Regions from separate parts of the Paenibacillus sp. J31R34 genome, predicted to be linked through region 1. Evidence: predicted binding sites of a transcription regulator. Region 1 holds the regulator's gene; each other region holds the start of a gene.
What was found. Region 1 encodes LexA, which represses DNA repair genes until DNA is damaged. Its sites were predicted from a motif close to CGAACATATGTTCG; they were not measured.
Positions count from the first base shown of each region.

Region 2: the regulator LexA is predicted to act here: its motif matches at 8,488-8,501, upstream of ruvC (crossover junction endodeoxyribonuclease RuvC).
Region 3: the regulator LexA is predicted to act here: its motif matches at 8,411-8,424, upstream of recA (recombinase RecA).

Region 1 is NZ_JBXENU010000001.1:654,784-665,018, reverse strand. Features, by position in the region: gene rnz (ribonuclease Z) at 1-347, opposite strand, end outside; gene metH (methionine synthase) at 450-3,872, opposite strand; gene AC50YG_RS02820 (1,2-dihydroxy-3-keto-5-methylthiopentene dioxygenase) at 4,054-4,596, shown strand; gene AC50YG_RS02815 (HAD family hydrolase) at 4,710-5,495, opposite strand; gene AC50YG_RS02810 (hypothetical protein) at 5,520-6,026, opposite strand; gene AC50YG_RS02805 (aldo/keto reductase) at 6,133-7,119, opposite strand; gene AC50YG_RS02800 (DUF896 domain-containing protein) at 7,150-7,353, opposite strand; gene AC50YG_RS02795 (LysM peptidoglycan-binding domain-containing protein) at 7,712-8,092, opposite strand; gene lexA (transcriptional repressor LexA) at 8,328-8,948, shown strand; gene AC50YG_RS02785 (dipeptidyl aminopeptidase) at 9,832-10,212, opposite strand; gene AC50YG_RS02780 (hypothetical protein) at 10,214-10,235, opposite strand, start outside.
Region 2 is NZ_JBXENU010000014.1:62,665-72,899, reverse strand. Features, by position in the region: gene AC50YG_RS28405 (ArsB/NhaD family transporter) at 1-460, opposite strand, end outside; gene AC50YG_RS28400 (TIGR04086 family membrane protein) at 593-985, shown strand; gene yajC (preprotein translocase subunit YajC) at 1,128-1,448, opposite strand; gene tgt (tRNA guanosine(34) transglycosylase Tgt) at 1,464-2,600, opposite strand; gene queA (tRNA preQ1(34) S-adenosylmethionine ribosyltransferase-isomerase QueA) at 2,639-3,685, opposite strand; gene AC50YG_RS28380 (SpoIID/LytB domain-containing protein) at 3,696-5,792, opposite strand; gene AC50YG_RS28375 (thiol-disulfide oxidoreductase DCC family protein) at 5,794-6,261, opposite strand; gene ruvB (Holliday junction branch migration DNA helicase RuvB) at 6,263-7,267, opposite strand; gene ruvA (Holliday junction branch migration protein RuvA) at 7,288-7,926, opposite strand; gene ruvC (crossover junction endodeoxyribonuclease RuvC) at 7,923-8,426, opposite strand; gene AC50YG_RS28355 (BofC C-terminal domain-containing protein) at 8,605-9,312, opposite strand; gene AC50YG_RS28350 (ABC transporter ATP-binding protein) at 9,431-10,235, opposite strand, start outside.
Region 3 is NZ_JBXENU010000003.1:680,967-691,201, reverse strand. Features, by position in the region: gene AC50YG_RS12630 (biotin transporter BioY) at 1-190, shown strand, start outside; gene AC50YG_RS12625 (YlbF/YmcA family competence regulator) at 331-822, opposite strand; gene miaB (tRNA (N6-isopentenyl adenosine(37)-C2)-methylthiotransferase MiaB) at 875-2,464, opposite strand; gene AC50YG_RS12615 (phosphate propanoyltransferase) at 2,694-3,269, opposite strand; gene AC50YG_RS12610 (stage V sporulation protein S) at 3,487-3,747, opposite strand; gene AC50YG_RS12605 (TIGR00282 family metallophosphoesterase) at 3,886-4,680, opposite strand; gene rny (ribonuclease Y) at 4,758-6,299, opposite strand; gene AC50YG_RS12595 (RecX family transcriptional regulator) at 6,531-7,160, opposite strand; gene recA (recombinase RecA) at 7,280-8,341, opposite strand; gene AC50YG_RS12585 (competence/damage-inducible protein A) at 8,703-9,950, opposite strand; gene pgsA (CDP-diacylglycerol--glycerol-3-phosphate 3-phosphatidyltransferase) at 10,060-10,235, opposite strand, start outside.

The sequences.
Region 1 (10,235 bases):
AGCAGCTCGTAATCAATATGGGTTCCGCTCAGCCGCAGCGCGGTTCGCACCATCTCTTCAATGCCCACAGGACCAAACAAATGGAGCGGACCTTTGCCCCCGGAATAAGACCTTGTGCTAAGCAGTCCCGGAATGCCAAAGGTGTGATCACCATGCAGATGCGTAATGAATAAAGCATTCAGCTTGCCCATTTTCAGCGGGGATCGCATCATTTGATGCTGAGTTCCTTCGCCTGCATCAAACATCCATAGCCCGCCATCTGGCTCTGGCAGCCGCAGCGCGATCGACGTCACATTTCGTTCTTTCGACGGCCTTCCCGCACCTGTTCCAAGAAACCAAATTTCCATGCTCCTACCGCCCCCTGTTCAAAAATAGGATAAAGCCTCCGCCAATCGTTAAAAACGATTTTACGGAGGCTCTCCCTGCTATTCATGTTGCTATTTATGCTCCTAACGCTCAACCTTTTCAACGTTAAAATATTGCGCTTCCGGATGGGAAAATACCATCGCAGATACCGACGCTTCCGGCTCCATCATAAAGCCCTCTGTCAACTCAACCCCAATATCCTCCGGCTTCATCAGCTCGAACAATGGGCCTTGATCTTCCAGATCCGGACAGGCCGGATAGCCAAACGATACGCGAATCCCTTGATAACGTGCGCCGTGGCGCTGCTTCATCGTCATCGTATGCGGATCCGGGTAGCCCCAAATATCCCGCATCATATGGTGGACGCGCTCAGCGAGCCCTTCAGCCACCTCAAGCGCCACCGATTGCAGCGCGTGCGAACGCAAGTAGTCGCCTTGATCCTTCCATTGCCCTGCCAAATCACGAATACCTTCGCCAGCCGTTACAACGAGGAATCCAACATAATCCATGATGCCGCTATCTACCGGCTTCAGGAAATCAGCCAAACAAAGGAATGGCTCTACCTGCTGGCGCGGGAAGGTGAAGCGTTTGATTTCCTTCGTCTGATCTTTAGCATCGTAAATAATAATATCGTTGCCTGAGGACTGTGCCGGGAAGAAGCGGTACATGCCGTTAGCCTTCAAAATCCCGTTCGTCGTTCCTTCATGCAAAATGTTGTCAACCGTTTCTTTGAGATGAACCGCCTTCTCGTTCTTTTCCTTCAGCAGGTTTTCCACATTGCCCTTCAGACCAAGATGATGACCGAGCAGCATTTGCATATTGATATAAGGAATAATATGCGGCAGCGGAACATCGCGCAAAATATGGCGATCCAAATCAGGTGGAATGTACACAGGAGCGTCTACAGAAATTTTCGAACGCTCGATCCGGGTAAGCTTAGGCAGCTCTTTACTTTGAACCTCTTCTTCGCCGCCCGATGCTTTGTATTCGGCCATTTCATCTTCCATACGTTGACGGTGGTTCTTATCCATCAGCTTATTGGCAATATCAAGCCCGTCCATTGCATCCTTAGCGTACAGCACCAAGCCGTCATATTCCGGACCAATCCGCGTCTTCGTAAATTTCCGGGTCAACGCCGCCCCACCGACAAGAATCGGCGCGTCAATGCCTGCACTGCGCATATCCTGAGCCGTTATGACCATCTGCTGCGCCGATTTAACGAGCAAGCCCGACAGGCCAATCGCATCCGCCTTCTCATTGCGGTAAGCTTCTATAAGCTTCTCAGGCGGTACTTTAATGCCAAGATTTATAATTTTGTAACCGTTGTTGGACAAAATAATCTCAACTAGGTTTTTGCCGATATCATGCACATCGCCTTTTACCGTCGCCAATATAATTTTCCCTTTTACGGACGATTCATCCTTCTCCATAAACTGCTCCAAATGAGCAACCGAAGCTTTCATGACCTCTGCGCTTTGCAGTACCTCTGCCACAATCAGCTCATTATTATTAAACAGTCTGCCGACCTCTTCCATCCCCCGCATGAGCGGTCCATTAATGACCTCCAGCGCCGTATATTTGGCAAGCGCCAAATCCAGGTCAGGAAGCAGCCCTTCCTTCGTGCCTTCAACGACATAGGAACCGAGTCTTTCCTCGAGCGACAGGTTGGAGATCTTCTCCTTCTTGACCACTTTCTTCTCGCGGAAGGCAGCAACGAAAGCAGCCAGCGTCTCATCCGTCGTATTAAAAATCAATTCCTCCGCCAGTCTGCGCTCCTCTTCAGGAATCGAAGCGTATCGCTCCAGCTTCTCGGTGTTCACAATCGCATAATCGAGTCCCGCTTTTGTGCAATGGTACAAATAAACCGAGTTAAGCACCTCGCGGCCCGCATCCGGCAAACCGAATGAAATGTTGCTGAGACCAAGAATAGTTTTGGCTAGCGGATATTTTTCTTTGATTAGCTTAATACCCTCAATCGTCTCCACCGCAGAGCCAATATATTGCGGGTCGCCAGAGCCAACCGGGAACATATTCGGGTCAAAAATAATATCCTCTGGATTCATTCCGTATTTATCCACTAGCAAACGATAAGAACGCTCTGCTACTTCGAGCTTCGCTTCTCGGCTAACCGCCTGACCGCGCTCATCAATTAAAATCATGACGACTGCTGCACCATATTGATGGATAAGGGGAAGAATCTTTTCAAACTTGGCTTCGCCATCCTCCAGGTTAATGGAGTTAATGATTGCTTTGCCTTGCGAATATTTAAGGCCCAGCTCGATAATATGATCGTAGGTTGAATCGAGCATGAGCGGCACTTTAATCTTCTTGACGACTTGCGGTAAAAAATGATGAACGGCGTACGCTTCATCAATATCCGTATCCTGCAAGTTAATGTCAATGACATGGGCTCCGCCTTTTACTTGCGCTCTGGCAATTTCCGAAGCTTCGTCAAACTTCTCTTCCTTAATGAGACGCTTGAACTTCCGCGAGCCGGAAATATTCGTGCGCTCCCCAATCATAATCGGGCGGTTTTCAGGCTCAATATAGACGGTATCAATGCCGGATACCGCTGCAGGATGCTCACCATATTTGGTACGCGGCGGATATTTCGCCATCGTCTCGACAAGTGCGCGGATATGTTCCGGCGTCGTACCACAGCAGCCGCCAGCAATGTTCAGCCAGCCCTGCTCGGCAAAAGCAGACATTTTTTTCGCCAGCGATTCCGGGGACTCATGATAATTCCCGTTCTCATCCGGCAGGCCTGCATTCGGATAACAGCTGACTGCCGAATTGGCAATTTCGCTTAGGGTACGAATATGGTCACGCATAAACTCAGGGCCCGTCGCACAGTTAAGTCCCATGGATATTGGCTTCAAATGCTCAAGCGAAATGTAGAAGGATTCAATGCTTTGACCGGCCAGCGTCGTTCCCATAGGCTCAATCGTTCCCGAAATCATAATCGGAAGCTCGCGTCCCATCGTCTCAAATGCATTGCGAATGCCGATGCTGCCCGCTTTCACATTAAGCGTATCCTGAGATGTTTCCAGAAGCAGCGCATCTACATCCGCCTCCATGAGCGCAACGACTTGCTCGTAGTAGCTGTCTACAAGCTCTTCAAAAGTAACCCCGCCTGTTACGGAAAGCGTCTTCGTCGTCGGACCAAGCGCCCCTGCCACATAACGCGGATGCTCAGGTGTCGAATATTTATCCGCCGCTTCACGGGCAATTTTTGCCGCAGCAAGGTTAATTTCGCGCGCCTTTTCAGGTATATCGTATTCAGCCAGTACGACGCTTGTAGCTCCGAACGTATTCGTTTCCAAAATGTCCGTGCCTGCCTCTAAATATTGTTCATGTATAGTACGGATGACATCAGGACGCGTCAACACGAGTATTTCATTACAGCCATCCATATCCTCGCCGCCAAAATCATCCTCGGTAAGATCAGCCTGCTGAATCATCGTTCCCATTGCGCCGTCCAAAATCAATATCCGCTTTTGCATCATTTCTTGTATGGTTGGTTTCGACAATTTTTGTGCACCCTTCCTGTGAAAATCACTAAAGTTCAGTTTAACAGAATCGTCGCAATGTGAAAAGCAATTGCAATCGACAATCCACTGATTTTGCATTATAATCAGTATATATTTAATATAACATTTAATTTCAATAGGAAAAGAGGGAATTGTGATGGCTGAGATTAGAATTCGCAATACTGAGGAAAGAATATCGGGCGAGCAGAACGTTCGCGCGTTTTTGGAAAGCCAAGAAGTCCTTTATGAACACTGGGATGCTAGCAAGTTGCCAGGCCATCTGCAAGATAAATTTGTATTATCCGATGAAGAGAAAGCGGAAATTCTTGCTACTTACGATGTTGAAATTCGTGAGCTTGCCCAGCGTCGCGGTTACAAAACATGGGATATCGTTGCCCTTTCAGACGCTACACCAGGTCTTGATGATATTTTGAAACGTTTTGAGCAAGTGCATACGCACACGGAAGACGAAGTACGCGCAATTACAGCCGGACGCGGCATCTTTATTATTAAAGGCAGCGAAGAAGTCGGTTATTTCGACGTTGAGCTGGAAGCTGGAGACGTTATTTCGGTTCCAGAAACGATTCCTCACTTCTTTACTTTGATGGACAACCGCCAAATCGTTGCTGTTCGCCTGTTTATTGAAACAGAAGGCTGGATTGCCCACCCGTTCGAAGACCCTGCTTTCTCCAAAGCTTGATTATATCATTATTGATTTTCGTCATTATATGTAGAAGCCCCTTGAGCCATTTCCAATGGACCAAGGGGCTTCTTTTTGTGCTTTTGCAGCAGCAATGGCGCGAGTATATGCGATTACCCCAGCAGCGGCAGCAATTCCTCTAAATGCTTGATTTCATATGTAGGCACAATTTCATCCGAGCGAACAGCGCCATGGCGATTAATCCATACCGAATCCATTCCAATCGTATTAGCACCCAGAATATCCGTTGTCAATTTGTCCCCAACCATAACGCCCTGCTCAGGTTCAATGCCCAGGTTCTCCAGCGCATGGCGGAAAATCGAAGCTGCCGGCTTGCCTTCTCCGAAAGCGCCAGAAATAATGATGTGATCAAAATAAGGAGCAAGCTGTGGAACGCCTGTAAGCTTCTCCTGCTGCAAATCCGGAGAACCGTTCGTCAGCAGCAGCAGCTTATATTTGCCCTTTAGCGCATCTAGCAGCCGGAACGTTTCATCATAAACGATCGGACGCGATCTACGCTCTGCTGGAAACTGCTCGGCCAGTCTGGCACCAAGCTCTTGATCGTCAACGCCAAGTGCTTTAAGCCCTTTCGTCCATGCTTCACGACGATAAGTTGGTGCAAGCTGCTCCAGCTTTCTGAACTCTTCCTGCTCTCCCTCACGGAAGTTAGCCCATAGGCCTTCAAAAGGATTAATTCCAATCATTTTCGTGAAAGGGAACGTTTCATACGATTCATATAGGCTGCGAGCCTCCTTGCGGACAGCTTCCTCCAACTCTACCGCATCTACGCCCGCTGCTTGCGCACCTGCTTGACAGGTCGCATCAAATGCTTCTTGCACACTACGGTCATCCCATAGCAGCGTGTCATCCAAATCAAATAATACCGCTAGCTTTGCCATTGTTCACAGACTCTCCTGGTCGATTTATTTTTGTTCGTATGTTATGCCGTTTTCTTTGGCAAACTGCTCTAATTTCGCGCTGATTTCATCCGTTGGATACCGATGAAATGCTCGTGAAAAAGCCCACGTCGACCCTTTTTGCGGTTCAATCGACACATAGCCAGGCTGTACGCGAATCGTCTTGATCGCTTCTGCACCTAGACGCTTGTCGCCGGTCAGCTTGCGAGTTTGAACATAGTTTTTACCGATTGTAATATACGGGCGCCGCAGGAAAAACACAATTGCCAGAAATACATAACAGCCAATCGTCACACCCAGCAAGGTGTCGAATTTAAATTGCGGGTCCATTTGTGCAAGAATAACGTACATGGCAATAAACAGTAGGAGCAAAATCGGCGCAATATAGCTGCGGCCAACAAAACGATCTGACTGGGGTCCAGCAGGCTTAAAGCTCGGACCGCCTTGTTTTTTGCGATTTTTGTTAATTTGATTCGTATTTCGGCGCACTTTGCGCTCCCATGTACGTGACAAAATCGTTCCTCCTTATAATGCTGCCTCACAAAATCAAGCTTTATCGATCTAGTTTGACAAGTGATGCAGACTGACACTGTTTATCTATAGCTTTCACTGCACTCTGTTAAAACGGGCGTTTGAATTTTGCAATAAAACGATTCGGATAGTCTTCGGCAAGCGCACTGACATCGTCCAGACGATTCCATACCTCTTCTGGCATCGACCAGCCGACAGCTCCCATATTATCCTCATATTGTGCAAGCGTACTGGCTCCAAAGATTGGGGACGTAATGCCTTCCCTCTGCAGCAGCCAATTTAATGAAACTTGAGCAGGTGTTTTATCAAGCTCCTTGGCAGCCGCTACTACAGCATCCAAAACAGCAAAATTGTGCTCACTTGCCCGATTTGCCCAAGCGCTTTCGCCTACTTTGCTAGTCAATCTGCCCTCCGTCGGCTCAGTGCGATCATACCTGCCCGTCAGAAAACCGCCACCAAGCGGAGCCCATGGTATAACACCCACGTTTTCTTCCAGACAAAGCGACATCATTTCGCGATCCATCTGACGGCTGACAAGGCTATATTGAGGCTGCAGCGAAACAAAGCGTACATAACGATTAGCATCGCTCCAAGCTAAGGATTTCATAAGCTGCCACGCAAAAAAGTTGGAGCAGCCGATATAACGTACCTTGCCTGATGTGACAAGGTCATCGAGCGTCCGCAGCGTCTCTTCAATAGGTGTAGCATGATCCCATACATGAACCTGATACAAGTCAATGTAGTCGGTTTGCAGTCGCTTAAGGCTCGCTTCAACGCCGTCCATAATATGCTTGCGGGACAAGCCTACTCCATTAATATCAGGCGATGTTGTCATTCTAACTTTCGTCGCAACGACCATCTCCGAACGACGCCCTTTAATGGCTTTCCCAACAATCTCTTCAGAGCGTCCGCTTACATAAACGTTAGCCGTATCTAAAAAATTACCGCCTCGTTCCACAAAACGATTGATCATTTCAAGCGAATCCTGTTCATTCGTTGTATTGCCAAACGTCATTGTTCCAAGACAAAGTTCAGAAACAGCCAGTCCACTACGTCCAAGCAATTGGTATTTCATAAATAAAGCCCGCCTCTCCCATTAAGATGATTAATGCTGTGGCTTCTCGTCTTCCGCTTCATTCTCTTCATCTTCTACGAACTTAATCGTATCAAGCTGCTGGCGAAAATTACTTTTAAACTGCTCCATATATTTACTGCGCAGCTCAGCCCGTTCCGTCAGTTCCTCGGGCGTCAAACCGATCGTTTTATTTTTACGGGATAATTCATTAATTCTTGCAATAAGCTCTTCCATTGGTTGCTCACCTCACTTGCTGTACTTTTCCCAAACTCTTTCTACTTTGACATTACCAATACGCTGTTGTCAAGGTGAAACGGCTGTCGCCGTCCTTTGGCGGCGCAGCGCGTTTCAGTCCGGGAAATATAGAGAAAGGACGAGAAAATCATATACTTTCCTATATTTCAAGAAAATGGGTGTGTAATTAAATACAGAATAGATCGTACAACGATAATGCTATCATTGTTCCGATCTATTCTGTATTTTAGATAGCGTATTGGCACTTTCTGAGCTCCAAAGTTCAGCTATATGATTTCTATCAAGCAGACACCGTTCTATACAATTCTATACCATAGAGATATTTTGCTTAACGACACTAGGACGAAGGAATGACCAGCTTCTGCCCAGGCCATATATCTGGTGACGACAGCTGGTTGCGCTCCCGTATTTGAAAGACGGACCAACGTATATCATCAGAACTGTCCGAATATTTACGTGCAATCTCCCATAATGTATCGCCTTGTGCGACTACTACCGTCTGCTCTCCAGCAGACGCTGGTGCAACATGATTCACTGAAGCTTCTGTACGCACCAATAAAAAACCAGAAAACAATACAATAAACAGGGCCAGACACACTGCCAACTTCAAAGCGTAGTTGCTAACTGCAGCCATGTTGATTTGCGATTTCATCTTTGCCACCTTAACAGGCGCTTTCTCTGAAAAAATAGATTGATAGGATTCTGGATAAATGATCATTGCCCTCACTCCCAAACATTTGTTCTGTTTTGATATTAACACGAACATTTGTTTGTGGTCAACACACAATGCGAACTTTTGTTTTTAGGAACTTATGTTTGTACGAACGGCGGTTCCATGTTATAATTTGAGAAATAAATACTCATATTGCGCTTCTAATGCAGTGCCTGAATCAAAGTTTCAATCAAAAATCTTGTCGCACTCATCATGGAGTGCGTGAACTGGAGTGATCATGTTGTCCAAAGCTTCCAATCGCCAGCAGTCGATTCTGGAATTTATAAAGAACGAAGTTCGCGAGAAGGGTTATCCGCCTTCCGTACGTGAAATTGGAGAAGCAGTTGGACTTGCTTCAAGCTCAACCGTACATGGTCATCTGGACCGTCTGGAGAAGAAAGGACTTATCCGCCGCGATCCGACTAAGCCACGTGCCATCGAGATTTTGGACCAGGAAGATGTCGACGGAATTATACGCCCTGCTGTTACCCATGTACCGATCGTCGGTAAAGTTACTGCAGGTGTGCCGATTACCGCTACCGAGAATATTGAAGAATATTTCCCAATCTCTTCCCATTATGTAGGTGATGATGATGTATTCATTCTTAATGTCATTGGAGAGAGCATGATTGAAGCAGGCATACATAACGGCGACTACGTTATTGTGCGCCAGCAGCAAACCGCTACTAACGGTGATATTGTGGTCGCTATGACTGAGCACGATGAAGCAACGGTCAAAACCTTCTACCGCGAGAAGGATCATATCCGTCTCCAACCTGAGAACGTAACAATGGAACCTATTCGCCTGAAGAATGTTACGATTTTAGGCAAAGTCATTGGCTTGTTCCGGGATTTCCATTAATCGTTTATATTTCATACTCTTCATACATGAAGAAAGCTGCATCCTTGCCCGTATAAGAAACGGGCTGGATGCAGCTTTTTTATTTAGGCAGAGGATTTTTTCTAGCTCTCGAACTTCCTACTCAGACTGCTTCGGTATGACGACACTTCGGATAGCTTGAACAACTAGCTTTGTCCCCCTATAACTAGATCAGACCGAAATCACCTTATGCTTGTGTCACCGTCACTTTGCATCCATGTGCTTATAGAAGCTGTCAAATATATTTCCCAAACTGTCGCCCCTCCAACGCCATACTACCTAACTTGCGCCCAGACTAAGAAGAACCACAAATACTTGTACCAGATCGATTTCCTTTTATTCCATATATGTTTCACCACGCTTTAATCTCCTTTATTAATTATAATATACCTTATAAAAAACATAATGTAATTTATTGTCTATTATTAAAAATAAATCGATAAAAAACACCAAAACAAAGCGCTACTGATGTAGATATCAGTAGCGCTTTGTTTCGACCCTTCCGACTTTTTAAAGTCAGTCATAGGACGTAATCTATTGTTGTATCAATCATTCGCTTTCAAAATGATGATCGAATTCAGCGGGGATCTACACAAACATGTTGTTTTAACAATATAGTGAAGTGCATTTTCCCCCGCTGTCTGAAAATCGATCATTTCTGTTTTAATATCTCTGTCTCTATAATGATATTCGTTTCCCTCTGTTTTACATTTTTAATATAACACAGAAGAAATCATCGTTATGTCGATTTTTGTCGAATGCCATTAACATTTCCATACTAGTATGGAAATTTATTGACATTACAAAAAAAGCACTGTATAATGCTTTTTTTTGTATAAAGGACTGATTCACTAACCTAAAGACATCAGCCCTTTATAATTAAATGCTCCACCAAATGAAGTTTACGACCAATTACATTTGCCGTTACACCACCATCAAAAAAAGCTGTGTTTCCAAACCTTTCGACCTTCACATAATTGATGTGGTCGATATTAACAAGAATATTGCTATCCAGCGATTTAAAGCCAAGTGGGATAAATATTTGCTTGCAGGCATCAAGCGTTAATATAACTGTAAAGATTCCTTTTACTGTATAGAAACGCGGAACGACATAGTTTTTCTTTGGCTTGAAGACATCAATCAGCATAACTTCGGATAAAATGAATGTATCAAATTGTTCTCCATCTATAACATCTCCGTATACCCGCTGACCTAAAATCTCTGTTGACATGTCCATAGAACTCACGCTACTTCAATTCCTTCGGTACC
Region 2 (10,235 bases), on a different contig from region 1:
TTTCTGCAAAAATAAACGGGTAGGGATTCAGCTTCAGCAATTTTGTAATCGACATCGTTATCGGAATAACGAGCAGCATAATCGTTACATTGTCCAAAAACGCTGAGCTAATGCCAGTTAAGGCAACAAGCAGTATAAATATTTTCCACGAGCTTCCTTTGACCCACTGGGCCAGCTTAATCGCTATGTATGGGATGACGCCTGCCCGGTTCAAAATGCCGACAAGCAGCATCATGCCGATGAGCAGCATAATAACGCGCCAACCGACCGCCTCCGTAAATGCATACCGCAGATCCAATATGCCCAGCACCAATATGAGAAATGCGCCTGCCAGCGCCGCCGCTGCCCGATTGATTTTATCCGTAATGACAAAGGCATAGGTTACCAAAAAAATAACTGCTACTGCGATAACCTGCCAAGCCGCCGGATTGTAAAGCATTCCTGCTGCCTTGGTTTCCATCTCGCTTCACCCTTTCTTATCCCTCACATTATACGTAATCGGATAGAATTTCGTCCACCCTCCCACTTGTTTGTACTATTCCACACAGCCTGGCCATATGGTTTAAGTAAAAGGAATTTAAGGAGGAAATCGATGAATCCCATTAAACATGTGCCGCGGCCGCCCCAGATCGCTTCGCCTATGCTGGCGGGTCTCCTTTATGCCATCGTTTGGCTTGCTTTAGGCGCTTTGCTGCTCTCGCTTCTGCTGCACTTCGGCAATATGAAGGAAAGCAGCCTGCCCACCTTCGCAACGTGTATTCATGGCTTGTCCGCTTTTGCCGGCGGATTAACGTCGGGCAAGCGTTCCGGTATGAAAGGCTGGTACCAGGGCGGATTGCTGGGGCTGCTCTATGGTGTGACCATACTGTTAATCGGCTTTCTTGCTGCCGATGCCGGCTTTTCCCTGCATACCGCGATTGTGCTTGGCATTACTTTGCTGCTTGGTGCTTTCGGGGGCGTTATTGGCGTCAATCTCAAGAAGTAATTCGGTGGCTGGCAATGCTAACGTTTCGAGGATGAAATATAAGCCCATTATAAGGGAGTAACTTATACTTGCTTATATCTTAAAAAAAGCTTGCGCCTTGAAGGTTAGACCTTCAAGGCGCAAGCTTTGTGGAGCTACCCTACTAATCTTTCGAAATCGTAGGCGCACTGCTAACGACCGAGCTAATTGCGCTGCGTTCAAACGTCAGCTTAACCGTATCACTGACGCGAAGTACGACTGTGTCATCCGTCAATTCTGTGATTGTACCGTGCATACCGCCGATTGTTGAAATTTTATCGCCTTTTTTCAGCTGCGACAACAGCGCTGTACGCTGCTTCTGTTTCTTCTGTTGCGGACGAATAAGCAAGAAGTAGAACACGGCGAACATGAGTAGTATCGGCCATGCCATTCCCCAAATGCTATTCGTTGGCGCTCCAGCTGCATCTGCTAACCATAGTGACATTGAAATCCCCCCTTTCTAAAATCCTTTATCGTTATCCCGCAACCCATAGCTGTCAAAAAACTCATCGCGAAAATCAAGGAGCCGATCTTCGGTAATCGCCTGACGCACATCCCTCATGAGTTGAAGCAGGAAATGTAGATTATGATAAGTCGTCAATCTCATACCGAATGTTTCATCGGCCTTCATCAAGTGGCGAATATAAGCGCGTGAATAATTCGTGCATGTGTAGCAAGAGCATTTTGGATCAAGTGGCCCAAAGTCCTCTGCATACTTGGCATTGCGAATAACGAGTCTTCCCTCGCTTGTCATCGTAGTTCCGTTGCGCGCAATTCTCGTAGGAAGCACACAGTCGAACATATCGATGCCGCGAATGGAACCTTCCAGCAGCGCATCGGGCGAACCAACTCCCATTAAATACCTTGGCTTGCCGGTTGGAAGCAGCGGTACCGTATACTCAAGTGCTTGATACATCAAGTGTTTCGGCTCTCCGACACTTAGTCCTCCAATAGCATACCCCGGGAAATCCATGGAAGTCAAATCTTTCGCGCTCTGGATGCGCAGGTCCTCATACATGCCTCCCTGGACGATTGCGAACAGACCTTGGTCATGTGGACGAGCATGGGATTCAAGGCAGCGCTCAGCCCAGCGTGTCGTGCGCTCAAGCGACTGTTTTACATAAGCATGCTCAGCCGGATATGGCGGGCATTCGTCAAATGCCATCATAATATCAGAGCCGAGCGCATTTTGAATTTCCATCGCCTTTTCCGGTGACAAAAACATCTTATCTCCGTTCAAATGGGAACGGAACTGGACGCCTTCCTCGGTAATTTTACGCATTTCGCTCAAGCTGAACACCTGAAAGCCGCCGCTGTCAGTCAAAATCGGACGGTCCCAGTTCATAAACTTATGCAATCCGCCTGCGCGTTTAATCAAATCATGTCCGGGACGCAAAAACAGATGGTACGTATTGCTCAAAATAATATGAGCATCCATCGTCTTCAGCTCTTCCGGGCTCATTGTCTTTACCGTCGCCTGAGTTCCCACCGGCATAAAAGCCGGCGTCTCTATTACGCCATGGGGCGTATGGACGCGGCCGAGCCGCGCTCCAGACTGCTTGCACACTTTTAACAATTCATAGGTTACAGCCACAATTCACGCTTCCTGTCCTCTTTAATTTTGTTGCTCTACTATTAATAAATAAACATCGCATCGCCGAAGCTGAAAAAGCGGTATTCCTCACGAATCGCTTCCGCATACGCGCCCATCACCGCATCGCGCCCAGCAAGCGCGCTGACGAGCATAACCAGCGTCGACTTGGGCAAATGGAAATTGGTCAGCAGCGCATTAACAAGCTTGAAGGAATAGCCCGGAAAAATAAAAATATCAGTCCAGCCGCTGCATGCCTGAATGAATTCATTCTCAAAGCGGGTCGCAACGGTTTCCAGCGTCCGCGCAGAGGTTGTCCCCACCGCAACGATTCGCGCGCCCTCGGCCTTCGCCTGATTCAGCAGCGCCGCCGTCTCCTCGCTAAGCTCGTAATATTCCGAATGCATGACATGCTCTTCCACAACGTCTACCGACATCGGCCGAAACGTTCCGAGTCCTACATGCAGCGTCACATAGGCAATTCGCACACCTTTATCTGCAAGCTGCTTCAAAAAATCGGCTGTAAAATGCAGCCCCGCCGTTGGTGCGGCTGCCGAGCCATCATGCTTGGCATAAACGGTCTGATAGCGCTCACGCTCCTCCAGACGTTCCCGAATGTAGGGGGGAAGCGGCATTTCGCCAAGCCGCTCCAGCAGCTCCTGAAAAATGCCGGAATAGGCAAACCGAATCGTGCGGCCGCCCATATCGCCTTCCTCTTCTACAAAGGCACGCAGCAGAGGCTGGCCGCTGCCATCGTCGCCAAACCAAACCTCTGTACCGATCTTCATGCGTTTGGCTGGCTTCGCGAGCGCCTCCCAGCGGTCTCCTTCAAGCTGCTTAAGCAGCAGAAGCTCGATCTTTGCCCCCGTATCCGCCTTTGCGCCAATTAAACGAGCAGGCAGTACCCTAGTGTCATTAAGCACCAGCACATCGCCGGCATGCAAATGCTGAGCCAGATCGGTGAAGCTTTCATGGTTCACCGCGCCCTTGCTGCGATCCAGCGTCAAGAGTCTTGATGAGGTCCGCTGCAGCAGCGGCGTCTGGGCGATTAAATGCTCCGGCAGTTCAAAATCAAACATTTCTACGTTCATCTGTCAGTCATCATTCCTTAGCGATAGTTACATCATTATAATAGTATTTCAGAATATAAGAGTAGTCATACCCTTGCTCGGCAAGGCCTAGCGCTCCATATTGGGACAAACCGATGCCATGACCGAAGCCTGTACCAACGAAACGGAAGCTCGGCGTCTTGGTTGCTTCACGGACTTGGCCTTTGCCGCCCATAATATACAGCTTGGCATCCATTTGCTTCACTTCGCCGCCTGCCCCAACCGTATAGATCGTACCTGCGCTCTCCGGCTTTGTTGTCGTTTTCTTATTCGCTCCAAGTACGGTCACACGTGCCGTCTCATCAATTTGGAACAGGGTGCTTGGCAAGCTCCCAAGCGCCGTCCTCAGCATATCTGGATATTTAACCTCAAGCTTTTTGCCGTTTGCCAGCAATTCCGTAGCGCGTCCAGACTGTCCTGTCTTGCTCACTTGAAGCGAATAAATCGGTCCGGATATCGTGGTGACGCTCTTGAGTGAAGCGACCAGCTCTTCTGAGCTGAACGGGCCTCGTACCCAAGACATCGGGCCCGATTGCACCGATTTTTCCAAAACAACAACCTTAGCGCCCGAATTAACCTGGCCTACTAGCGGAACCTCATCCTGAATGAGCGGTATTTTCCGTACCTTTACGCCGTCCGTGTTAACCTTCATCAGCTTAATTCCTGCGGGATTCGTTTCGCTTGTTGCCGTAAGCAAATCCTCGCGAATATAGCCTGTCAAGCCGCTTGGGAGCACGACGCGGTACCAGCTGAACAGCCCTTTTTCCGCCGAGCTGTCGGTCGGGCTTTTGACGCTGGTCAAATAGGGGACTGCATTGCCCCATACTTCCTTCGCATCCGCTGTAGCCCCGCCGCCATTAGAGGAATAAAGCGCCTCGATCAGCTTGCCCTTGTACAGCACAACCTCGCCTTGCGTCGCATCTACCGCTTGAATCGTTGATTGCTTCTCCGTGCTTGTGCCAGCATAGGCTTGGCTGCTCACACTATCGACCACATGGGCGATTTGAAAACCTGAGCCCTGATAGAGTGCATACGTTCTAGCGGCTACCGCCTGGGCTTTCAAAGCCTCCTGCGGCCAAGAGGAAACCATTTCCGCACCTACAACCGAATACAAATACTGCTCAAACGGAAGTTCATTTACGACTGCAAGCTTGCCATTAAAATCACTGAATTCAAACGCCCCGCGATACGTGCGGCTGTAACGCTCCGTCAGCTTAATGGTTTCTTTACCTGCCGGCTCTACCCACACTTTGGCGCTTGTTACAGGGAACGTGTACATCGTAAGCGGGCTTCCCGTCTTGCCTGTCAGCGTGTGATCGCTCTTCAGCAGCAAATACGGCGTTTTGACATCGGCCTGCAGCAGGCTGACGCCAGCTGCTCCAGTCGCTACCTTAATAAGGTCTAAGTCAGCACTGCTGGCAGCAGCACCTACCATAACCGAATAACGCAGCCCGCTTGCAGGCTTGCGTACAGCGATATACGTATCAATACCTGCTGCCTCGAATGCTGCGGCCGCCTTGACAGCCTCAGCTTTAGAAGCGTAGCCTGTGCTTTCCAGATGAAGCGGACCTTGCAGCTCCGGCTGGGAGCCGCCTGCAAGCTTCGTTAGCTCGCTGTCTGACTTCCATTTGCTTAGCGCTGTTTTTGCTTCATCAACGGTTTTGTAGGTACCTTCTGTTACCTGGTACACCGTCTTGCTTTTCTTCGTTAAGGAAGTAATAAAACCGCTGCCCTTGGCCGCTTGCACTCGTTTATATGCGCTTAGGGCCGTTTCGAAGCTGGTCGTTTCGAGCACCTTGACCTTATAATCATCCTTCGCAAAGCGGGCCTGTACATTGCCTGATTCCCGCAGCCATTCCTCCGCGCCGGACGGCTGCTTCATGCCAATGGACAAGCCGCCCGCGGAGCTGAGTGTAGCCGCGGTCGTATTCACCTGATATTTCCCCGGAAATTGCAAAAAAATAGCGACTCGTATCGAATCAAGCTGAGGTACGGCTCCTTGAGAAGGCTGTACATGCCACATTGAAATGAGCAATAACCCAGCTAAAGTTAGAAGCGACAGCCGTCTGATCGAAAAGCGGGTGTTCATCTCACCTTCCCCCTTCTGGGTGATTATTGTTCTGCCTTGGCGGCTTCCACTCGCAGCCGTCCACCGAGCAGCTTTGCTCCGTTCTGCCAAACCATTCATAACGCCGGCTCGCAATGATGCGATAAATAGCATCCGTTATTCGGCTCATGCCTGGTATTCGGTAAAGCAGAGAAAGCACGCCCAGGCCTTTAACCGTGCGCAGCACACGAATAACGCCTTCTGCTCCGGCATAAAGCGCGCCATTGCTATCCGCAACATGCATTTTCTCATAAAGCTGCTGCACACTCACCTGCTGAATGCCGGGGACGCTCACCGTCCCTTGCTGCTCCAATTGCTGAATTTGCACAAATTGCAAATCAGCCCGCGACGGTAGCTCCTTGAGCCTTGCAACCGTCGCAATGCAGAGATTGCACTGGCCATCATAGACGACAAACAGCTTTTCTGCTGAACGCTGCCTTGCACCAGCCATTCTAATTTCTCTCCGGATAAGGGATCCCTAAATGGCGATAAGCCTGTTCAGTTGCCATCCGTCCGCGCGGTGTTCGCTGGAGGAAACCGATCTGCATTAAATAAGGCTCATACACATCTTCTATCGTCTGGCTTTCCTCGCCAATGGTAGCCGCAATTGTATCCAAGCCTACCGGGCGCCCGGCAAATGTCGTCATCATGGATTGCAGCATTTTATGGTCGATGCTGTCCAGTCCCATCGGATCCACCTGCAGCAGCTCCAGAGCTGAGCTTGCTATTTCGTCTGTTATAATGCCATCGCCGCGCACTTGGGCAAAATCCCTTACCCGCTTAAGCAGGCGGTTGGCAATCCGCGGTGTTCCACGGGAGCGCAGCGCAATTTCCTGAGAGGCTTCGCCTACGATGGAAATATCAAAAATTTCCGCCGAGCGCGAAATAATATAAGCAAGCTCATCGACCGTATAAAACTCCAGCCGGCTGATGACGCCGAAGCGATCCCGCAGTGGAGCGGAAAGCAGCCCCGCCCTTGTCGTCGCGCCAATCAGTGTAAATGGCGGCAAATCAAGCCGTACGGACCTTGCGCTTGGGCCTTTGCCAATCATAATGTCGAGCGCGTAATCCTCCATTGCCGGGTAAAGCACTTCCTCCACTGTACGGTGCAGCCTATGGATTTCATCGATAAACAGCACGTCGCCCTCCTGCAAATTCGTCAGAAGAGCAGCGAGATCGCCTGGTCGCTCAATGGCTGGTCCCGATGTCGTGCGCAGGTTTACGCCAAGCTCATTGGCGATGATGTTCGACAGCGTTGTTTTCCCAAGTCCGGGCGGTCCGTAGAGCAATACATGATCGAGCGCCTCCTTGCGAAGCTTTGCTGCGTCTATGTACACTTTCAAATTTTCCTTCGCCTTCGATTGACCGATATATTCAGCCAAATAACGAGGACGCAGACTTAGCTCCACCGCCTGATCATCCATCATAAGGTTGGCGGAAATAATTCTTTCGTCCATCCGTGCTCAGCTCCTTTTCGTCAACCTTTAAACAGCTGCTGCAAAGCGCGCTTCATGAGGGAATCGACCGTCTCCTCTGGAACCACCGTCTGCTGCAAGCCATGCCAAGCCCGATCAAGCTCCGCAGCTGTATAACCGAGCGCTGCGAGCGCCTCACGCGCTTCTTCCCAAGCGGTTCCCGCTCCCTGGCCGCTGCCGCTTTGGAATAAATCGGGCTCCAGGTAAGCGCCCGCCGCCGACAGCACCGCCGCATCGCTTGCGATGCCCGCAAGCTTGTCCTTCAAGTCCAAAATCATCCGCTGCGCCGTCTTCTTGCCAATACCGGGCAGCTTCGTAAGAAACGTAATATTTTCCTGCTGAATGGCAGCAATAACCGTTTCCGGCTTGCCTCCTGCGAGTATGCCCAGCGCCACGCGCGGACCAATGCCCGATACTTCCAGCAGCTTGCGGAACAGCGTCTGTTCCTCGCGCGTTGCAAACCCGTACAACAAAATCGCATCCTCACGGACGGAATGATGAATATAAAGGGTGACGGCTTCTTCCTTTTTCGCTAACGCATACGGATTCGGCGTAAACACCCGGTAACCGACATCCCGTACATCCAGCACCACATACTCCAACTCGACATGGGACACTATACCTCGTAAAAAATCAATCATGATCGTCCCGCCTCATTTATTTTTTGGACTAAAACCGCCGAATGGGCATGGCAAATAGCCACTGCCAGCGCATCTGCTACATCATCGGGTTTCGGAATGGCCGATAAATTCAAGAACATTTTAACCATCTCCTGCACTTGGCGCTTCTCCGCCTTGCCATAGCCTACAACGGCCTGCTTGACTTGCAGCGGCGTATATTCCGCAACCGGAAGCCCGCGCTGCGCCGCCGCCAAAATAATAACTCCACGCGCCTGCCCAACCGCAAACGCCGTTGATACGTTCCGGTTAAAGAACAGCTTCTCCACCGCAACCGAATCGGGCTTGTACTTATCCATTAGAGCGACAGCCGAATCATAAATTTGAATGAGCCGCTCCTCGGGCGGCGTATGCGCCTCCGTCTGAATACAGCCATACTGAACGGGCTTAAGCTTATGACCCTCTTTATCAATGAAACCAAAACCCGCTATCGCAATACCGGGATCTATGCCTAGAACGCGCAAACCGCCAACTCCTTATTCCTGCCGTTTATTTCTCCTATTATACCAAAAGACAGAAAGGATGAGAACATGCGTTTGAGGAAAGTGCTTAGGAGCAGTCGCTTTTCTTTGCACCATCATCCATTATACAACAAGAAGAGGACGTCCTCTATAAGAACGTCCTCCGGGCTGCTATTTTCATCTAATAAGCGGATCGTTTAGTGGATTTGCCATGTCCCAGCTCATAGTCGCTAAAGGTAGACAGGACGCTGTTAAATTCATCGATGTCATTAATTTTAATCCCATGCGACAGCTGTTCTACTTTATCGCGAGGCAAGCTGCTTTCCAAATACCGAATATCCAGTTGAAAAAAAGTTCGCAGCACCTTCTCCTGCTGGGGCGCCCCTTCAAACAGCGATAAATTCCCCTGCTTATCCACGCCCATATACGCTTCATTCTGGCAATGCTTCGAAAACTCATCCACCGTCTGCTCCACCAGCACCCGGTTCTTCGTTTTATCGAAGGTGGCGTGCCAACCGCTATTTGCCTCCAGCAGCCGGATTAGCTGGAGCGAGGTCATGCGGCCAAGCGGCCTGCTCTCCTGCCCACATAAATAGTAGCGGCGCAGCATGACGCTCACTGGCTCCTGCTGCTCTCGCAGCTCACGACGCAAGTCAGCAGAGGGGCCACTGACAGCTCCTGAACTAAAAGCTGCTCCTACGGCATTAGCGGCAGACGCTGAATCGGCAAAATTGGCGACGACGCTTGTCAATCGGACAGCCGCAGCCGCTTTCCCAGGAGGCCAGACAGCACCCGCTAGCGTTACAGCAAGCAAGGCGATACTGCCCAGCGTCCATAGCGGACGGCGGCGAAGCTTTCTTTTTAGCTGCTTCCATAAGCTCATTAGCATTATGATTGAACCCCTTTGTGCTCTTTTATTGCATAGGGTTCCACTGAGCTTCCAATATTATGCGCGTAAGAGAAACGCAGCATGCGAGCTAGCTTTTATTCGTTCTACCGACAACCTTCTACTCAGCGTTCTTCGCGCATTCAGCAGATCCCACATTTACAGCCTCAGCAAGCGTCGCAAATAAAGCATGGGTATACGGATGCTTGAGCTTTCCTTCCTCCCACTGACTGAACGTTTCTACGATTTCGCCCTGATACATGACGGCAACTCGGTCGCACAGCTGACGGGCAAGCCCCAGATCATGCGTAATGAATAAGTAGGACAGCTCTTGCTGCCGCTGAATTTGCTGAAGCATCTCCACAATAGATGCCTGTGATAAAGGATCGAGACTGGCTAACGACTCGTCGAAAATAATCAAATCCGGCTGCACGGCCAGCGCTCTTGCGATGCATACACGCTGCTTCTGTCCGCCGCTTAGCTGATGCGGCAGCTTCTCCAAGAAGCTTTCATCCAAGCCGACGGCACGTATAAGCTGCACGCTGGCCTCCCGAATTTCCGGCGGACGCTTCGCGTCAAAATTGCGCAGCGGCTCCGCAAGCACTTCCTTCACAAGCATTCGGGGATGCAGCGAGGATGCGGAATCCTGAAGCACAAGCTGTACGCTTTTGTATACCTGCAGATCCTTCATATGAGGTCCATGAATAGACTGGCCGCCGAGCAAAATTTGCCCGGAGCTCAGCGTTTCAAGCTTCATAATGAGCTTGGCTAATGTGCTTTTCCCGCTGCCGCTTTCTCCAACAAGCCCAAGCGTTTCACCAAGGTGCAGCGCAATATCTACCTGCTTCACAGCTTGAACGGACGCCTTGCCGTCCTGCGTCTTGAGCCCTCTTCGCCTTCTCAGCAGCCGCAGCGGATATGCCTTG
Region 3 (10,235 bases), on a different contig from region 1:
GCAAGTAACAGGCCTCTCCTTTCAAAAAGCAATGATTAATGGCTGCTACCCATTCCTGCCAGGCGATGCTGCCAAGTCCGTATTGGCGGTCATTATAACGATGGCGTTAAAGCCGTATATTTTAAGGATTCAAGCTTCAACTGGCAAGAAAAATACAGAAGCCGCTGCTTCATTCCCGACAGCCGTTTAATGCGTACGCATTTATAATGCACTCTACCGTACTTTCTTTATAAAAAAAGGGGCTGCAAGCAATGGTATTTCGCCATTGCGCAGCCCCTTTCCTGTTTCATTCGCTTTCCCGATTCCACGAACGAAAGTCTAGACAAGTCGTTAGTCGCACTCAGCAGGCGCTTCCTCAGAGCCTGCCTCAACGTTGATTTTCTCAGAAACCGTATCCCGTACAATGGAAATAACGAGCTGCAGCAAATAGTTGATGTCGGACTGGCTTTGCTGGAATTCCGTTACGATCGGAATGCCGTCCAGCTCATCCTGAAGCACTTCCATTTCCTGCTCGATCTTTTTGACCATCGTTTCGTTTTTGAAAGTCGTTTCAAAGGCGACAAGTTCCTTTTGCTTTTTCTTCACAGTCGCAATCAATTCCTGAATTTTCGTATTGCCTTGAATTTGGTTTTCCGCACGGCGGTACTGCTGCACTTCCTCAGAAGTATAAATCAGGTCAGCAAGCTCTTTCGCCTTCTTCATAATGTCTTCGCGAATTAGCAAATCACGCGTATCAAACTTTGGAATCCCGCATCCTTCGCCATGCTCATGATGGTGATGGCCATGCTCCGTATTTCCTTGGACCGTTTGTTGCTCAGACATTTATCATCTCTCCTGTAATTGGTATCAAGTTTTGCTGTTAACCTTTTATCGTTTAGAGCACAACCACTTCGCGCAATTGCGTTTCTGTAGGCTCTGCTTTAATATACCAGGTTTTCGCTTCCGTCACTTTCGCTTCAATAAGCTGCCCAATCCATTCCTGCGGACCTTCCAAATGAACGAGCTTGTTCGTACGAGTACGTCCAGCTAGCACATTAGCGTTATTTTTGCTCTCACCTTCAATCAGCACCTCGATTGTCGTGCCGATCAACCGCTGATGGCTTTCCAGGCTCATCTGTTTAAGTAAATCATTCAGACGCTGCAGCCGACGCTTCTTGACATCAAGTGGAACATTATCCTCCATACCGGCAGCAGGCGTACCTTCACGCGGCGAATAGAGGAAGGTATAGGCGGAGTCAAAGCCCACCTCGCGAACGAGCGAGAGCGTGTCCTCGAACTGCTCATCCGTTTCGCCAGGGAACCCGACGATAATATCAGAGGTCAGCATCGCATCCGGGATAGCCGCCTTAATTTTACCTACAAGCTCTAAATACATTTCACGCGAGTATTTGCGGCTCATCCGTTTAAGCACTTCCGTGCTGCCCGATTGAACAGGCAGATGAATATGCTCGACCAAATTGCCCCGCTGTGCCAGCACCTCAATGAGATGATCATCAAAATCTCTAGGATGGCTCGTTGTAAAACGAACGCGCGGAATGTCGATTTTAGACATATCGTGCATGAGATCGCCAAAGCGATAGGCGATATCTTCAAAATCTTTGCCATAAGCGTTCACGTTTTGCCCCAGCAGCGTCACTTCCTGGAAGCCTTGTCTCGCCAGCTCCCTTACCTCGGCAATGACGTCCTCCGGCCTGCGGCTCCGCTCCTTGCCCCTTGTGTAAGGCACAATGCAGTACGTGCAAAATTTATCGCAGCCATACATGATGTTAACCCAAGCCCGCATGCCTTCACGTTTCTTCGGCATGTTTTCAATAATATCGCCTTCTTTGGACCATACCTCGACAACCATCTCTTTGCTGAAATAGGCATTTTGCAGCAGGAATGGCAAGCGGTGAATGTTATGCGTGCCAAAAATCATATCGACGAAGGAATGCTTTTGCAAAATACGTCCGACAACCGATTCCTCCTGCGACATGCAGCCGCATACGCCGAGCAGCAAGCCCGGCTTCTGCTGCTTCAGCACCTTAAGATGTCCCAGCTCCCCGAATACTTTATCCTCGGCATTTTCCCGGATCGCACATGTATTAAGCAGCACCACATCCGCCTCAGTCCGATCGTCCGTCGCCGTATAGCCCATTTCCTCGAACATGCCCTTCATAACTTCCGTGTCATGCTCATTCATTTGGCAGCCGTACGTTTGAATCAAATAAAACTTGCCTTTGCCCAGCGTCCGGAATTCCTCCGGTATGGAAAAATCATAATGAACCTCTATGTCCTCTTTGCCCCGTTTTTTCTCTTCCTTGTGGTTCGGAGCAGCATTGATTTGAATATTGCGCCCTTTGATTCGATAGGTGATTTTGCCGTCTTCCTCGCTAAGCACCTTCGCATCAGAGAAATCAAAATATTTCGAGTAATCCCTATCTTTATTAGCGGCTTTCAAATCCGCCGAGTTCCCCTTTGTCATGCTTTAGTCACATCCTTATATCCTTGTGCTCACCCGTGTTTAAACATCAATAAGAAATTATAACACATATAAGTCCATCGAATCCATTATTGATGCTGCTAATGCTCTATTTTTTCCAACAAATCTTGAAAACGCCTTCCTATTTTGCTTTAAAAAATATAAAAACGGACAGCAGCTCATTCGCTGCTATCCGTTTCAATAATAAGTAGGACCTACTACAAAATAATGATTAGCCTACAATTTCAGCTGTATCGCCATTTTTAATGCCAGCCGCATTCGCTTCGTCCGTATCAATATGCATGTCGAGTGCAAAGTCTGGGGATACACGGGCGATCACTTCCTCAAATACGACGCCACGATCTCCGCCAAAACGCACTTTCAGCTTTTGCTTGTCGGCAATGCCCCACTTTTCAGCATCGCTCGTATGGAAATGAATATGACGCGCTGCAACGATAACGCCTTCCTCAATCGTCACTTCTCCAGCTGGACCTTTCAGTGTAATGCCAGCGGAGCCGCTAATATCACCGGATTCGCGAACCGGCGGGTTTACGCCAATCGAGAAAGCATCCGTACGTGAAACTTCAAGCTGTGTCGCCTTACGGACAGGCCCAAGAATTCTTACTTTAGGAAAAGAAGATTTCGGTCCGATTACGGCAACCGTTTCATTTGCTGCATATTGTCCTGGCTGAGAGAGTGCTTTCGCCTCCGTCAGCTCGTAGCCTTCTCCAAATAAAATCGCGACATGCTCTTCAGATAAATGAATATGGCGTGCCGATACCCCTACAGGTACTAGTTTTTGTGTCATTGCATTTACTTCCCTTCGCTTATTGATCTGCTTTACTTGCCACAAGGATCATGCGCCTTATCTGCAACCTGCTCAATAATCATAACATTTATTTGTTTTAACTCACAACAACATATGTCACTATAAAGCAAAAAACCTGCTTACGCGAGTGTAGGCAGGCGTTACATTTGAACTTTTTTCTACATTTCTCTAACGACTTAAGGCTTCGTTTAAGCGCTTATCTAGGCTCAACAATGAGCTTAATCGCCGTCCGATCCTCGCCATCAATCACAATGTCTGTAAATGCTGGTATACAAATTAAATCCACCCCGCTGGGAGCAACAAATCCTCGCGCAATTGCAACTGCCTTAATCGCTTGATTTAGTGCACCCGCCCCGATAGCTTGTAATTCAGCGGCGCCGCGTTCACGTAAAACTCCGGCCAGCGCACCTGCAACGGAATTTGGATTGGACTTTGCTGAAACTTTTAATACATCCATAAAAATGTACCTCCTCGGGAATGATGGATGGATTCCACTACTAGCAATAGTATTCGAGAGAGGTAGAAAAATTCCTGCTTTTATCGCCGAAATTAACGAACTGTTCTGAATCATCTAAATTTTAAACAAAAAAGACTGCTACATGAGCAGCCAATCTTCTTCAACCAGTCTGATTTTTTGGAGTTTGGTCGTTTCGCCTGTCGCATCATCGATTTGGATCGACACGCCATGCAAATGCCACTTGCCTTCATCCACGACAAAACGTGTAGGCATTTGAGTCATAAACCGATGCAGCACCGCATTGCGCTCCATCCCCAGCACTCCGTCCTTCGGGCCCGTCATGCCCACATCCGTCAAGTAGGCTGTGCCGCCTGGCAAAATCGTGTCGTCATTCGTCTGAACATGCGTATGCGTTCCTACAACCACAGATGCATGTCCAGCCAGATGCCAGCCCATTGCAATTTTTTCCGAAGTCGCTTCCGCGTGAAAATCGACCAAAATATTTTTCGTCGTTTCATGCGCCACCTCGATTAGCTCATCCGCTTTGCGGAATGGACAATCAATCGGCGGTAAAAACGTTCTTCCCTGCAAATTTATAATCGCCAGCTGCTTGCCGTTCGCTTTAATGATCGCCATGCCTCGTCCCGGCGTTCCTTCCGCGTAGTTCGCAGGTCTTACGATACGGGGCTCATCATCAATCCAATCAAAAATATCTTTGTTATCCCATGTATGATTGCCCATCGTAATCCCGTGAACACCGCATTCAAACAGCTCATTGACAATGTTTTTAGTAATGCCCCGGCCTGCTGCTGCATTTTCACCGTTCACGATAATAATATGCGGGTTGTATTTCGATTTAAGCGCTGGAAGCACTTGCTTAACGGCTGCACGCCCTACACTTCCAACAATATCCCCAATAAATAATACGTTCATTGCTGCTCACTTCCTTTTACCTATTCAGACAGGAAAAGTGGCTGCAGGGCAGCCACTTTTCCGCGTTGCTATGCTGTTTACTTCGCGTATTCCACAGCCCGAGTCTCACGAATAACGGTGACTTTGATGTGGCCTGGATAATCAAGCTCACTTTCAATCTTCTTCGTAATGTCGCGAGCGAGTCGGAATGCTTCTGTATCGTCAATCTTCTCAGGCTGTACCATAACGCGTACTTCACGTCCGGCCTGGATGGCATACGATTTCTCAACACCATCGAATGACTCCGAAATATTCTCCAGCTTCTCCAGACGCTTGATGTACGTTTCGAGCGTCTCACGGCGTGCGCCTGGACGTGCTGCCGACAAAGCGTCAGCTGCACCAACCAGCATTGCGATAACCGAAGTGGCTTCACAATCGCCATGGTGGGAAGCAATACTGTTAATAACAACAGGATGCTCTTTGTATTTCTTGGCCAGTTCAACGCCAATCTCAACGTGCGAGCCTTCAACCTCATGGTCAAGTGCTTTACCGATGTCATGCAGCAAGCCTGCACGCTTTGCGAGTGTAATATCCTCGCCCAGCTCGGCAGCCATAAGTCCAGTCAAGTAAGCAACCTCCATGGAGTGCTTGAGCACGTTTTGACCGTAGCTTGTCCGATACTTGAGTCTTCCCAAAATCTTAATCAAGTCAGGATGCAAGCCATGTACACCCACCTCAAAAGTAGCTTGCTCCCCGTATTCACGGATACGCTCATCCACTTCCTTGCGTGATTTCTCAACCATCTCTTCAATACGAGCAGGATGGATACGTCCGTCAGCGACAAGCTTCTCAAGTGAAGTTCGGGCAATTTCACGCCGGATAGGATCGAAGCCAGACAGGATGACCGCTTCCGGTGTATCGTCGATAATGAGATCGATACCGGTCAATGTTTCCAGAGCGCGGATATTACGACCTTCGCGTCCGATAATGCGGCCTTTCATTTCCTCATTCGGTAAGGAGACGACTGATACAGTCGTTTCTGCTACGTGATCAGCCGCACAACGTTGGATAGCGAGCGATATAATATCACGTGCCTTTTTATCTGCTTCTTCTTTAGCCTGCTGCTCGATTTCCTTGATCATCTGCGCTGTCTCATGTCGTACTTCCTGTTCAACATTAGACAAAATAATCGATTTCGCACCTTCCATCGTCAAGCCGGAAATTCGCTCCAGCTCGCTAAGCTGCTGCTTATAGATGGTATCAATCTGTTCTTGGGTTTCATCGATCCGTTTCTCTTTGTTGGCAACTAATTCTTCTTTGCGTTCCAGCGCTTCTAATTTTTTATCCAACGACTCCTCTTTCTGGAGTAAACGTCTGTCCTGACGCTGAACCTCATTACGACGTTCACGAATGTCTTTTTCAGCTTCGGTACGAAGTTTGTGGACTTCATCTTTCGCTTCCAGCACCGTTTCCTTCTTCTGGGCTTCTGCTTCTTTTTTCGCATTTTCTACGATTTGGATAGCAGCCTGCTCAGCACTGGAAATTTTGGCTTCGGCAATCGACTTTCGAATAAAATAACCAACTCCAAAGAAAATAACGCCAACAACGAGACTGATCAAGATCGTCCAAATAGGATCCATCCTCTTGTTCACCTCCTCGTTGCATTCACAAAAGCAAACGCTTGGAATGATATTTGATTTTAGTCGGTTTCCATACCGTTTTCATCTTCTAACAACTTGCCGAAAATAATCTTCTCAAATCAATTTTTGGAAGGAAAATAGATTTGATGTGGAAGGAATACAAACTCATTTTATCTTTTGGTAAAATCACTTGTCAAGCAAAAGCCCAAGTTGATCTTTTTGCTTCATTGATTATGCATTCTCTTCCGCTGATTTTACTGCGGCTTTAATAATGTCTACAGGAAAGCCCCTTCGTATTAAAAATGCCGCCAGCTTGCGTCTGCGCTCAAACGGCTCTCCTTTTATGCTTCGCCATTTTTTGGAAGCGGTAGCAATAGCTGTGTTCAACTCCATATCACTGTCAATTGCTGAAGTAGCAGCAAGCGCTGCTGTTTTTGACACGCCCCGCTGCATAAGTTCCTGCTGAATGTAACGCCTGCCTTTCTGGCTGCTTTTCATTCGCTGAGCAGCAAATTGCATCGCATACTGTTCATCATCCACAATATGTTCCTTTTCTAAACGCTCTATGGTGTAATTAATATGATCCTGAGCAATTAGCTTCCGATGCAGATACTGCTCTATCTGCTTGCCTGTCCGCGGCTTGAAGCCCAAATAATAAACAGCCATCGCATAAGCGCGATACCGCTCGTCCTCGCTGCCAATTTCTTCTATTTGCGACTCTGTCAGAAGTTGTCCTTTAAACAGCGTATGGCGGATCAACAGATCCTCATGAACCGATAAAATCGGCTCTTCGCCTTCCGCGAATATAAGATAGCGGCTTCGGTGCTTACTGTCTTTCTCGACCGCTCTGATTTCAATCATAGGCCCTCCAAATTACATTTTGCAACTAGTTGTAAATGTTGCCTAAAACAAGTTCGCCGTCCCTAAAAAGGAACGGCGTCGTCATTATTAATTATCCATTTCGCTACTAATTTAGCGTATTAATCCAATTCAGACTCGTCGAAATCGTCTTCGTCCTCTTCTTCTTTACCAAGCCCTGTCGCCTGAGTGGCAGTCGCTACCAAATTGCTGGCATCACGAATCTGCTTGTCAATGACGTCGGCAATATCTGCATGATCTTTCAAAAACTGCTTAGCATTTTCCCGGCCTTGACCGAGACGCTCGCCATTGTAGGAAAACCACGCACCGCTTTTTTGTACAATATCGAGTTCAACACCCAGATCAACAAGCGTGCCCTCTTTGGAAATGCCCTCACCATACATAATGTCAACCTCGGCTTGCTTAAACGGCGGAGCCACTTTGTTTTTGACAACTTTAATACGTGTACGGTTACCAATCATATCATTGCCTTGCTTCAGTGTCTCAATACGGCGGACATCAAGACGTACGCTGGAATAAAATTTCAAAGCGCGTCCACCTGGTGTCGTCTCAGGGTTACCGAACATAACGCCGACCTTCTCACGCAGTTGGTTAATAAAGATCGTAATCGTCTTCGATTTGCTGATGGCGCCAGACAACTTGCGAAGTGCCTGAGACATTAGACGTGCTTGCAAACCAACGTGCGAGTCACCCATGTCGCCTTCGATCTCAGCCTTAGGTACAAGTGCCGCAACGGAGTCAATAACAACAATGTCAACCGCGCCACTACGAACGAGCGCTTCTGCGATTTCTAGCCCTTGCTCCCCTGTATCTGGTTGGGAAAGCAGCAATTCATCGATATTGACACCTAGCTTGCTTGCATATAACGGATCAAGTGCATGCTCTGCATCGATAAAGGCAGCTTGTCCACCTGCACGTTGAACTTCTGCAATCGCATGAAGCGCAACGGTCGTTTTACCAGAAGATTCGGGTCCATATACTTCAATAATACGTCCTCTCGGGAAACCCCCGATTCCAAGTGCGATATCTAAAGCAAGCGAGCCGCTCGGCACGACCTCCACTTGCATATGTGTTGATTCCCCTAGTTTCATAATAGAGCCCTTGCCGAATTGTTTCTCAATTTGACGCATAGCCATATCTAACGCAGCACGACGATCAGCCAATCAACTCACATCCTTCGTTATTTATAATATAATGATAACCTTTTTCCGACCCTTTGCCAAGCACTTTTTCGAACATACATTCGTTTTTTTTGTGAAGACGACGGTAGGCATGCAGCTTTGAAATTTCTAAAAATATAAGCATTTATAAGTTTTTCACGTATAAATTAGGCTTATATTTCTCGGACTGAAACACGATGTGCCGCCAGAGGACGGCAACAGATGTTTCACCTTGAACCAAACAAAAAAAACCGCAGCAAAGTTATCTTCGCCACGGTTCTTCCGTAAGTTGTGTTCAGTATACGCCCGTTTCCGGCAAAAAGCAACACCTTTCGCCTGGCTTTGGACATTCTACTTCTGATCTTTAGTTCTGGATAGCAAGCCACAAACGGTACAGAAGCGTTTTCACAGCACGTACGCGAATAATCGTCCGGCTGCCGCTTAATTGAAGCGGATAAACCGCCGTCTCCTTGCCACGCTCGGCAATAGCTATATAAACAAGTCCTACAGGCTTGCCTTCGCTTTCTGCGGGCCCTGCCACACCTGTTATAGACGCGCCAAAGTCGCTGTCTGCAAGCTGCTGTATCCGCTCAGCCATTAACGCAGCTGTCGATTCGCTGATCGCGCCAGGTGCCCCTTCGCCCTCTAGCTGTGCCAAAGGTATGCCAAGCAGCGCATGCTTCATCTCATTCGTATACGTTACAACGCCGCCCGTATATTCCCCACTGCTTCCTGGAACGCTCGTAATCAGCTCAGCTAACAGACCGCCGCTGCAGCTCTCAGCACTGGCCAGCTTGCGTCTGCTCGCACGAAGCAGTCTTATGACCGCCTCCTCCAGTGGAATGTCTTCTTGGGCATACAGATGCTCTCCAATGCGTTCAATAATCTGTTCCACTGTCGCATCTATCTTGCTGTCAGCCTCTGCCTGCGTTGCCGCTTTCGTGGAAACACGAATAGCTACCTCGCCTTCCTTCGCATAAGGAGCAATTGTCGGATCAACCTGTGCTTCAATTAAATCGAGCAGCTTAGCCTCCAAGTTGGACTCCCCAATACCTGCGAACTTAAGCAAACGCGAATAAAGCGGCTGCTCGTGTCCCAGAAGCGTCAGCAGCCATTCCTTGCCCGGCCCGTCGATCATCGGCTTCATTTCCCTAGGAGGCCCAGGCAGCAGCATGTAATGCGTGCCATCCTCTGTCAGGGCGTTGCCTACGGCAAGGCCCGCCGCATTGTGCAGCGCCACGCTGCCATCGATAGACAATGCCTGTCTGCGATTGCTTTCAACCATATGCATGCCTCTTGAGCTGAACAGCTCTTCGATTTTATCCATAGAAGGCTTGTGCAAGGACAAACCGCGGTTCAAATAAGCAGCCAGCACATCCTTCGTCAAATCATCAAGCGTAGGTCCTAAGCCTCCGGTAAACACGAGCAAGTCGGCGCGTTCTCTCGCTGTTACAATCGCTCTGCGAATACGTTCTGGATTGTCTCCGACTACCGATTGAAAATATACATCTATGCCAAGCCCAGCCAGCTCTTGGGACAAATACTGTGCATTTGTATTTACAATCTGTCCAAGCAGCAATTCAGTACCTACTGCTATAATCTCTGCTTTCATGCTATTCATCCTCCTTTAGGTAATGGCAGCGCTATAATTCGGTAAGCAAAAGCATCCTCCCCGAAACAGGGAAGATGCTTTTCAAAAAACGGCAAAGCGCGTTTCATCGTTATTCTACCGGTATTAAATGTTTATTTTTCACAAAATAATCAATTCCGGAATAGAGCGTAATCGCAACTGCGACCCAGCTTGCAATCAAATCGAATGGAAACGAGATGAAGGCGAACGGGAAATTGTTAAGCAAAAGCGATATGATCATCGTAATTTGTATAGCTGTTTTCCACT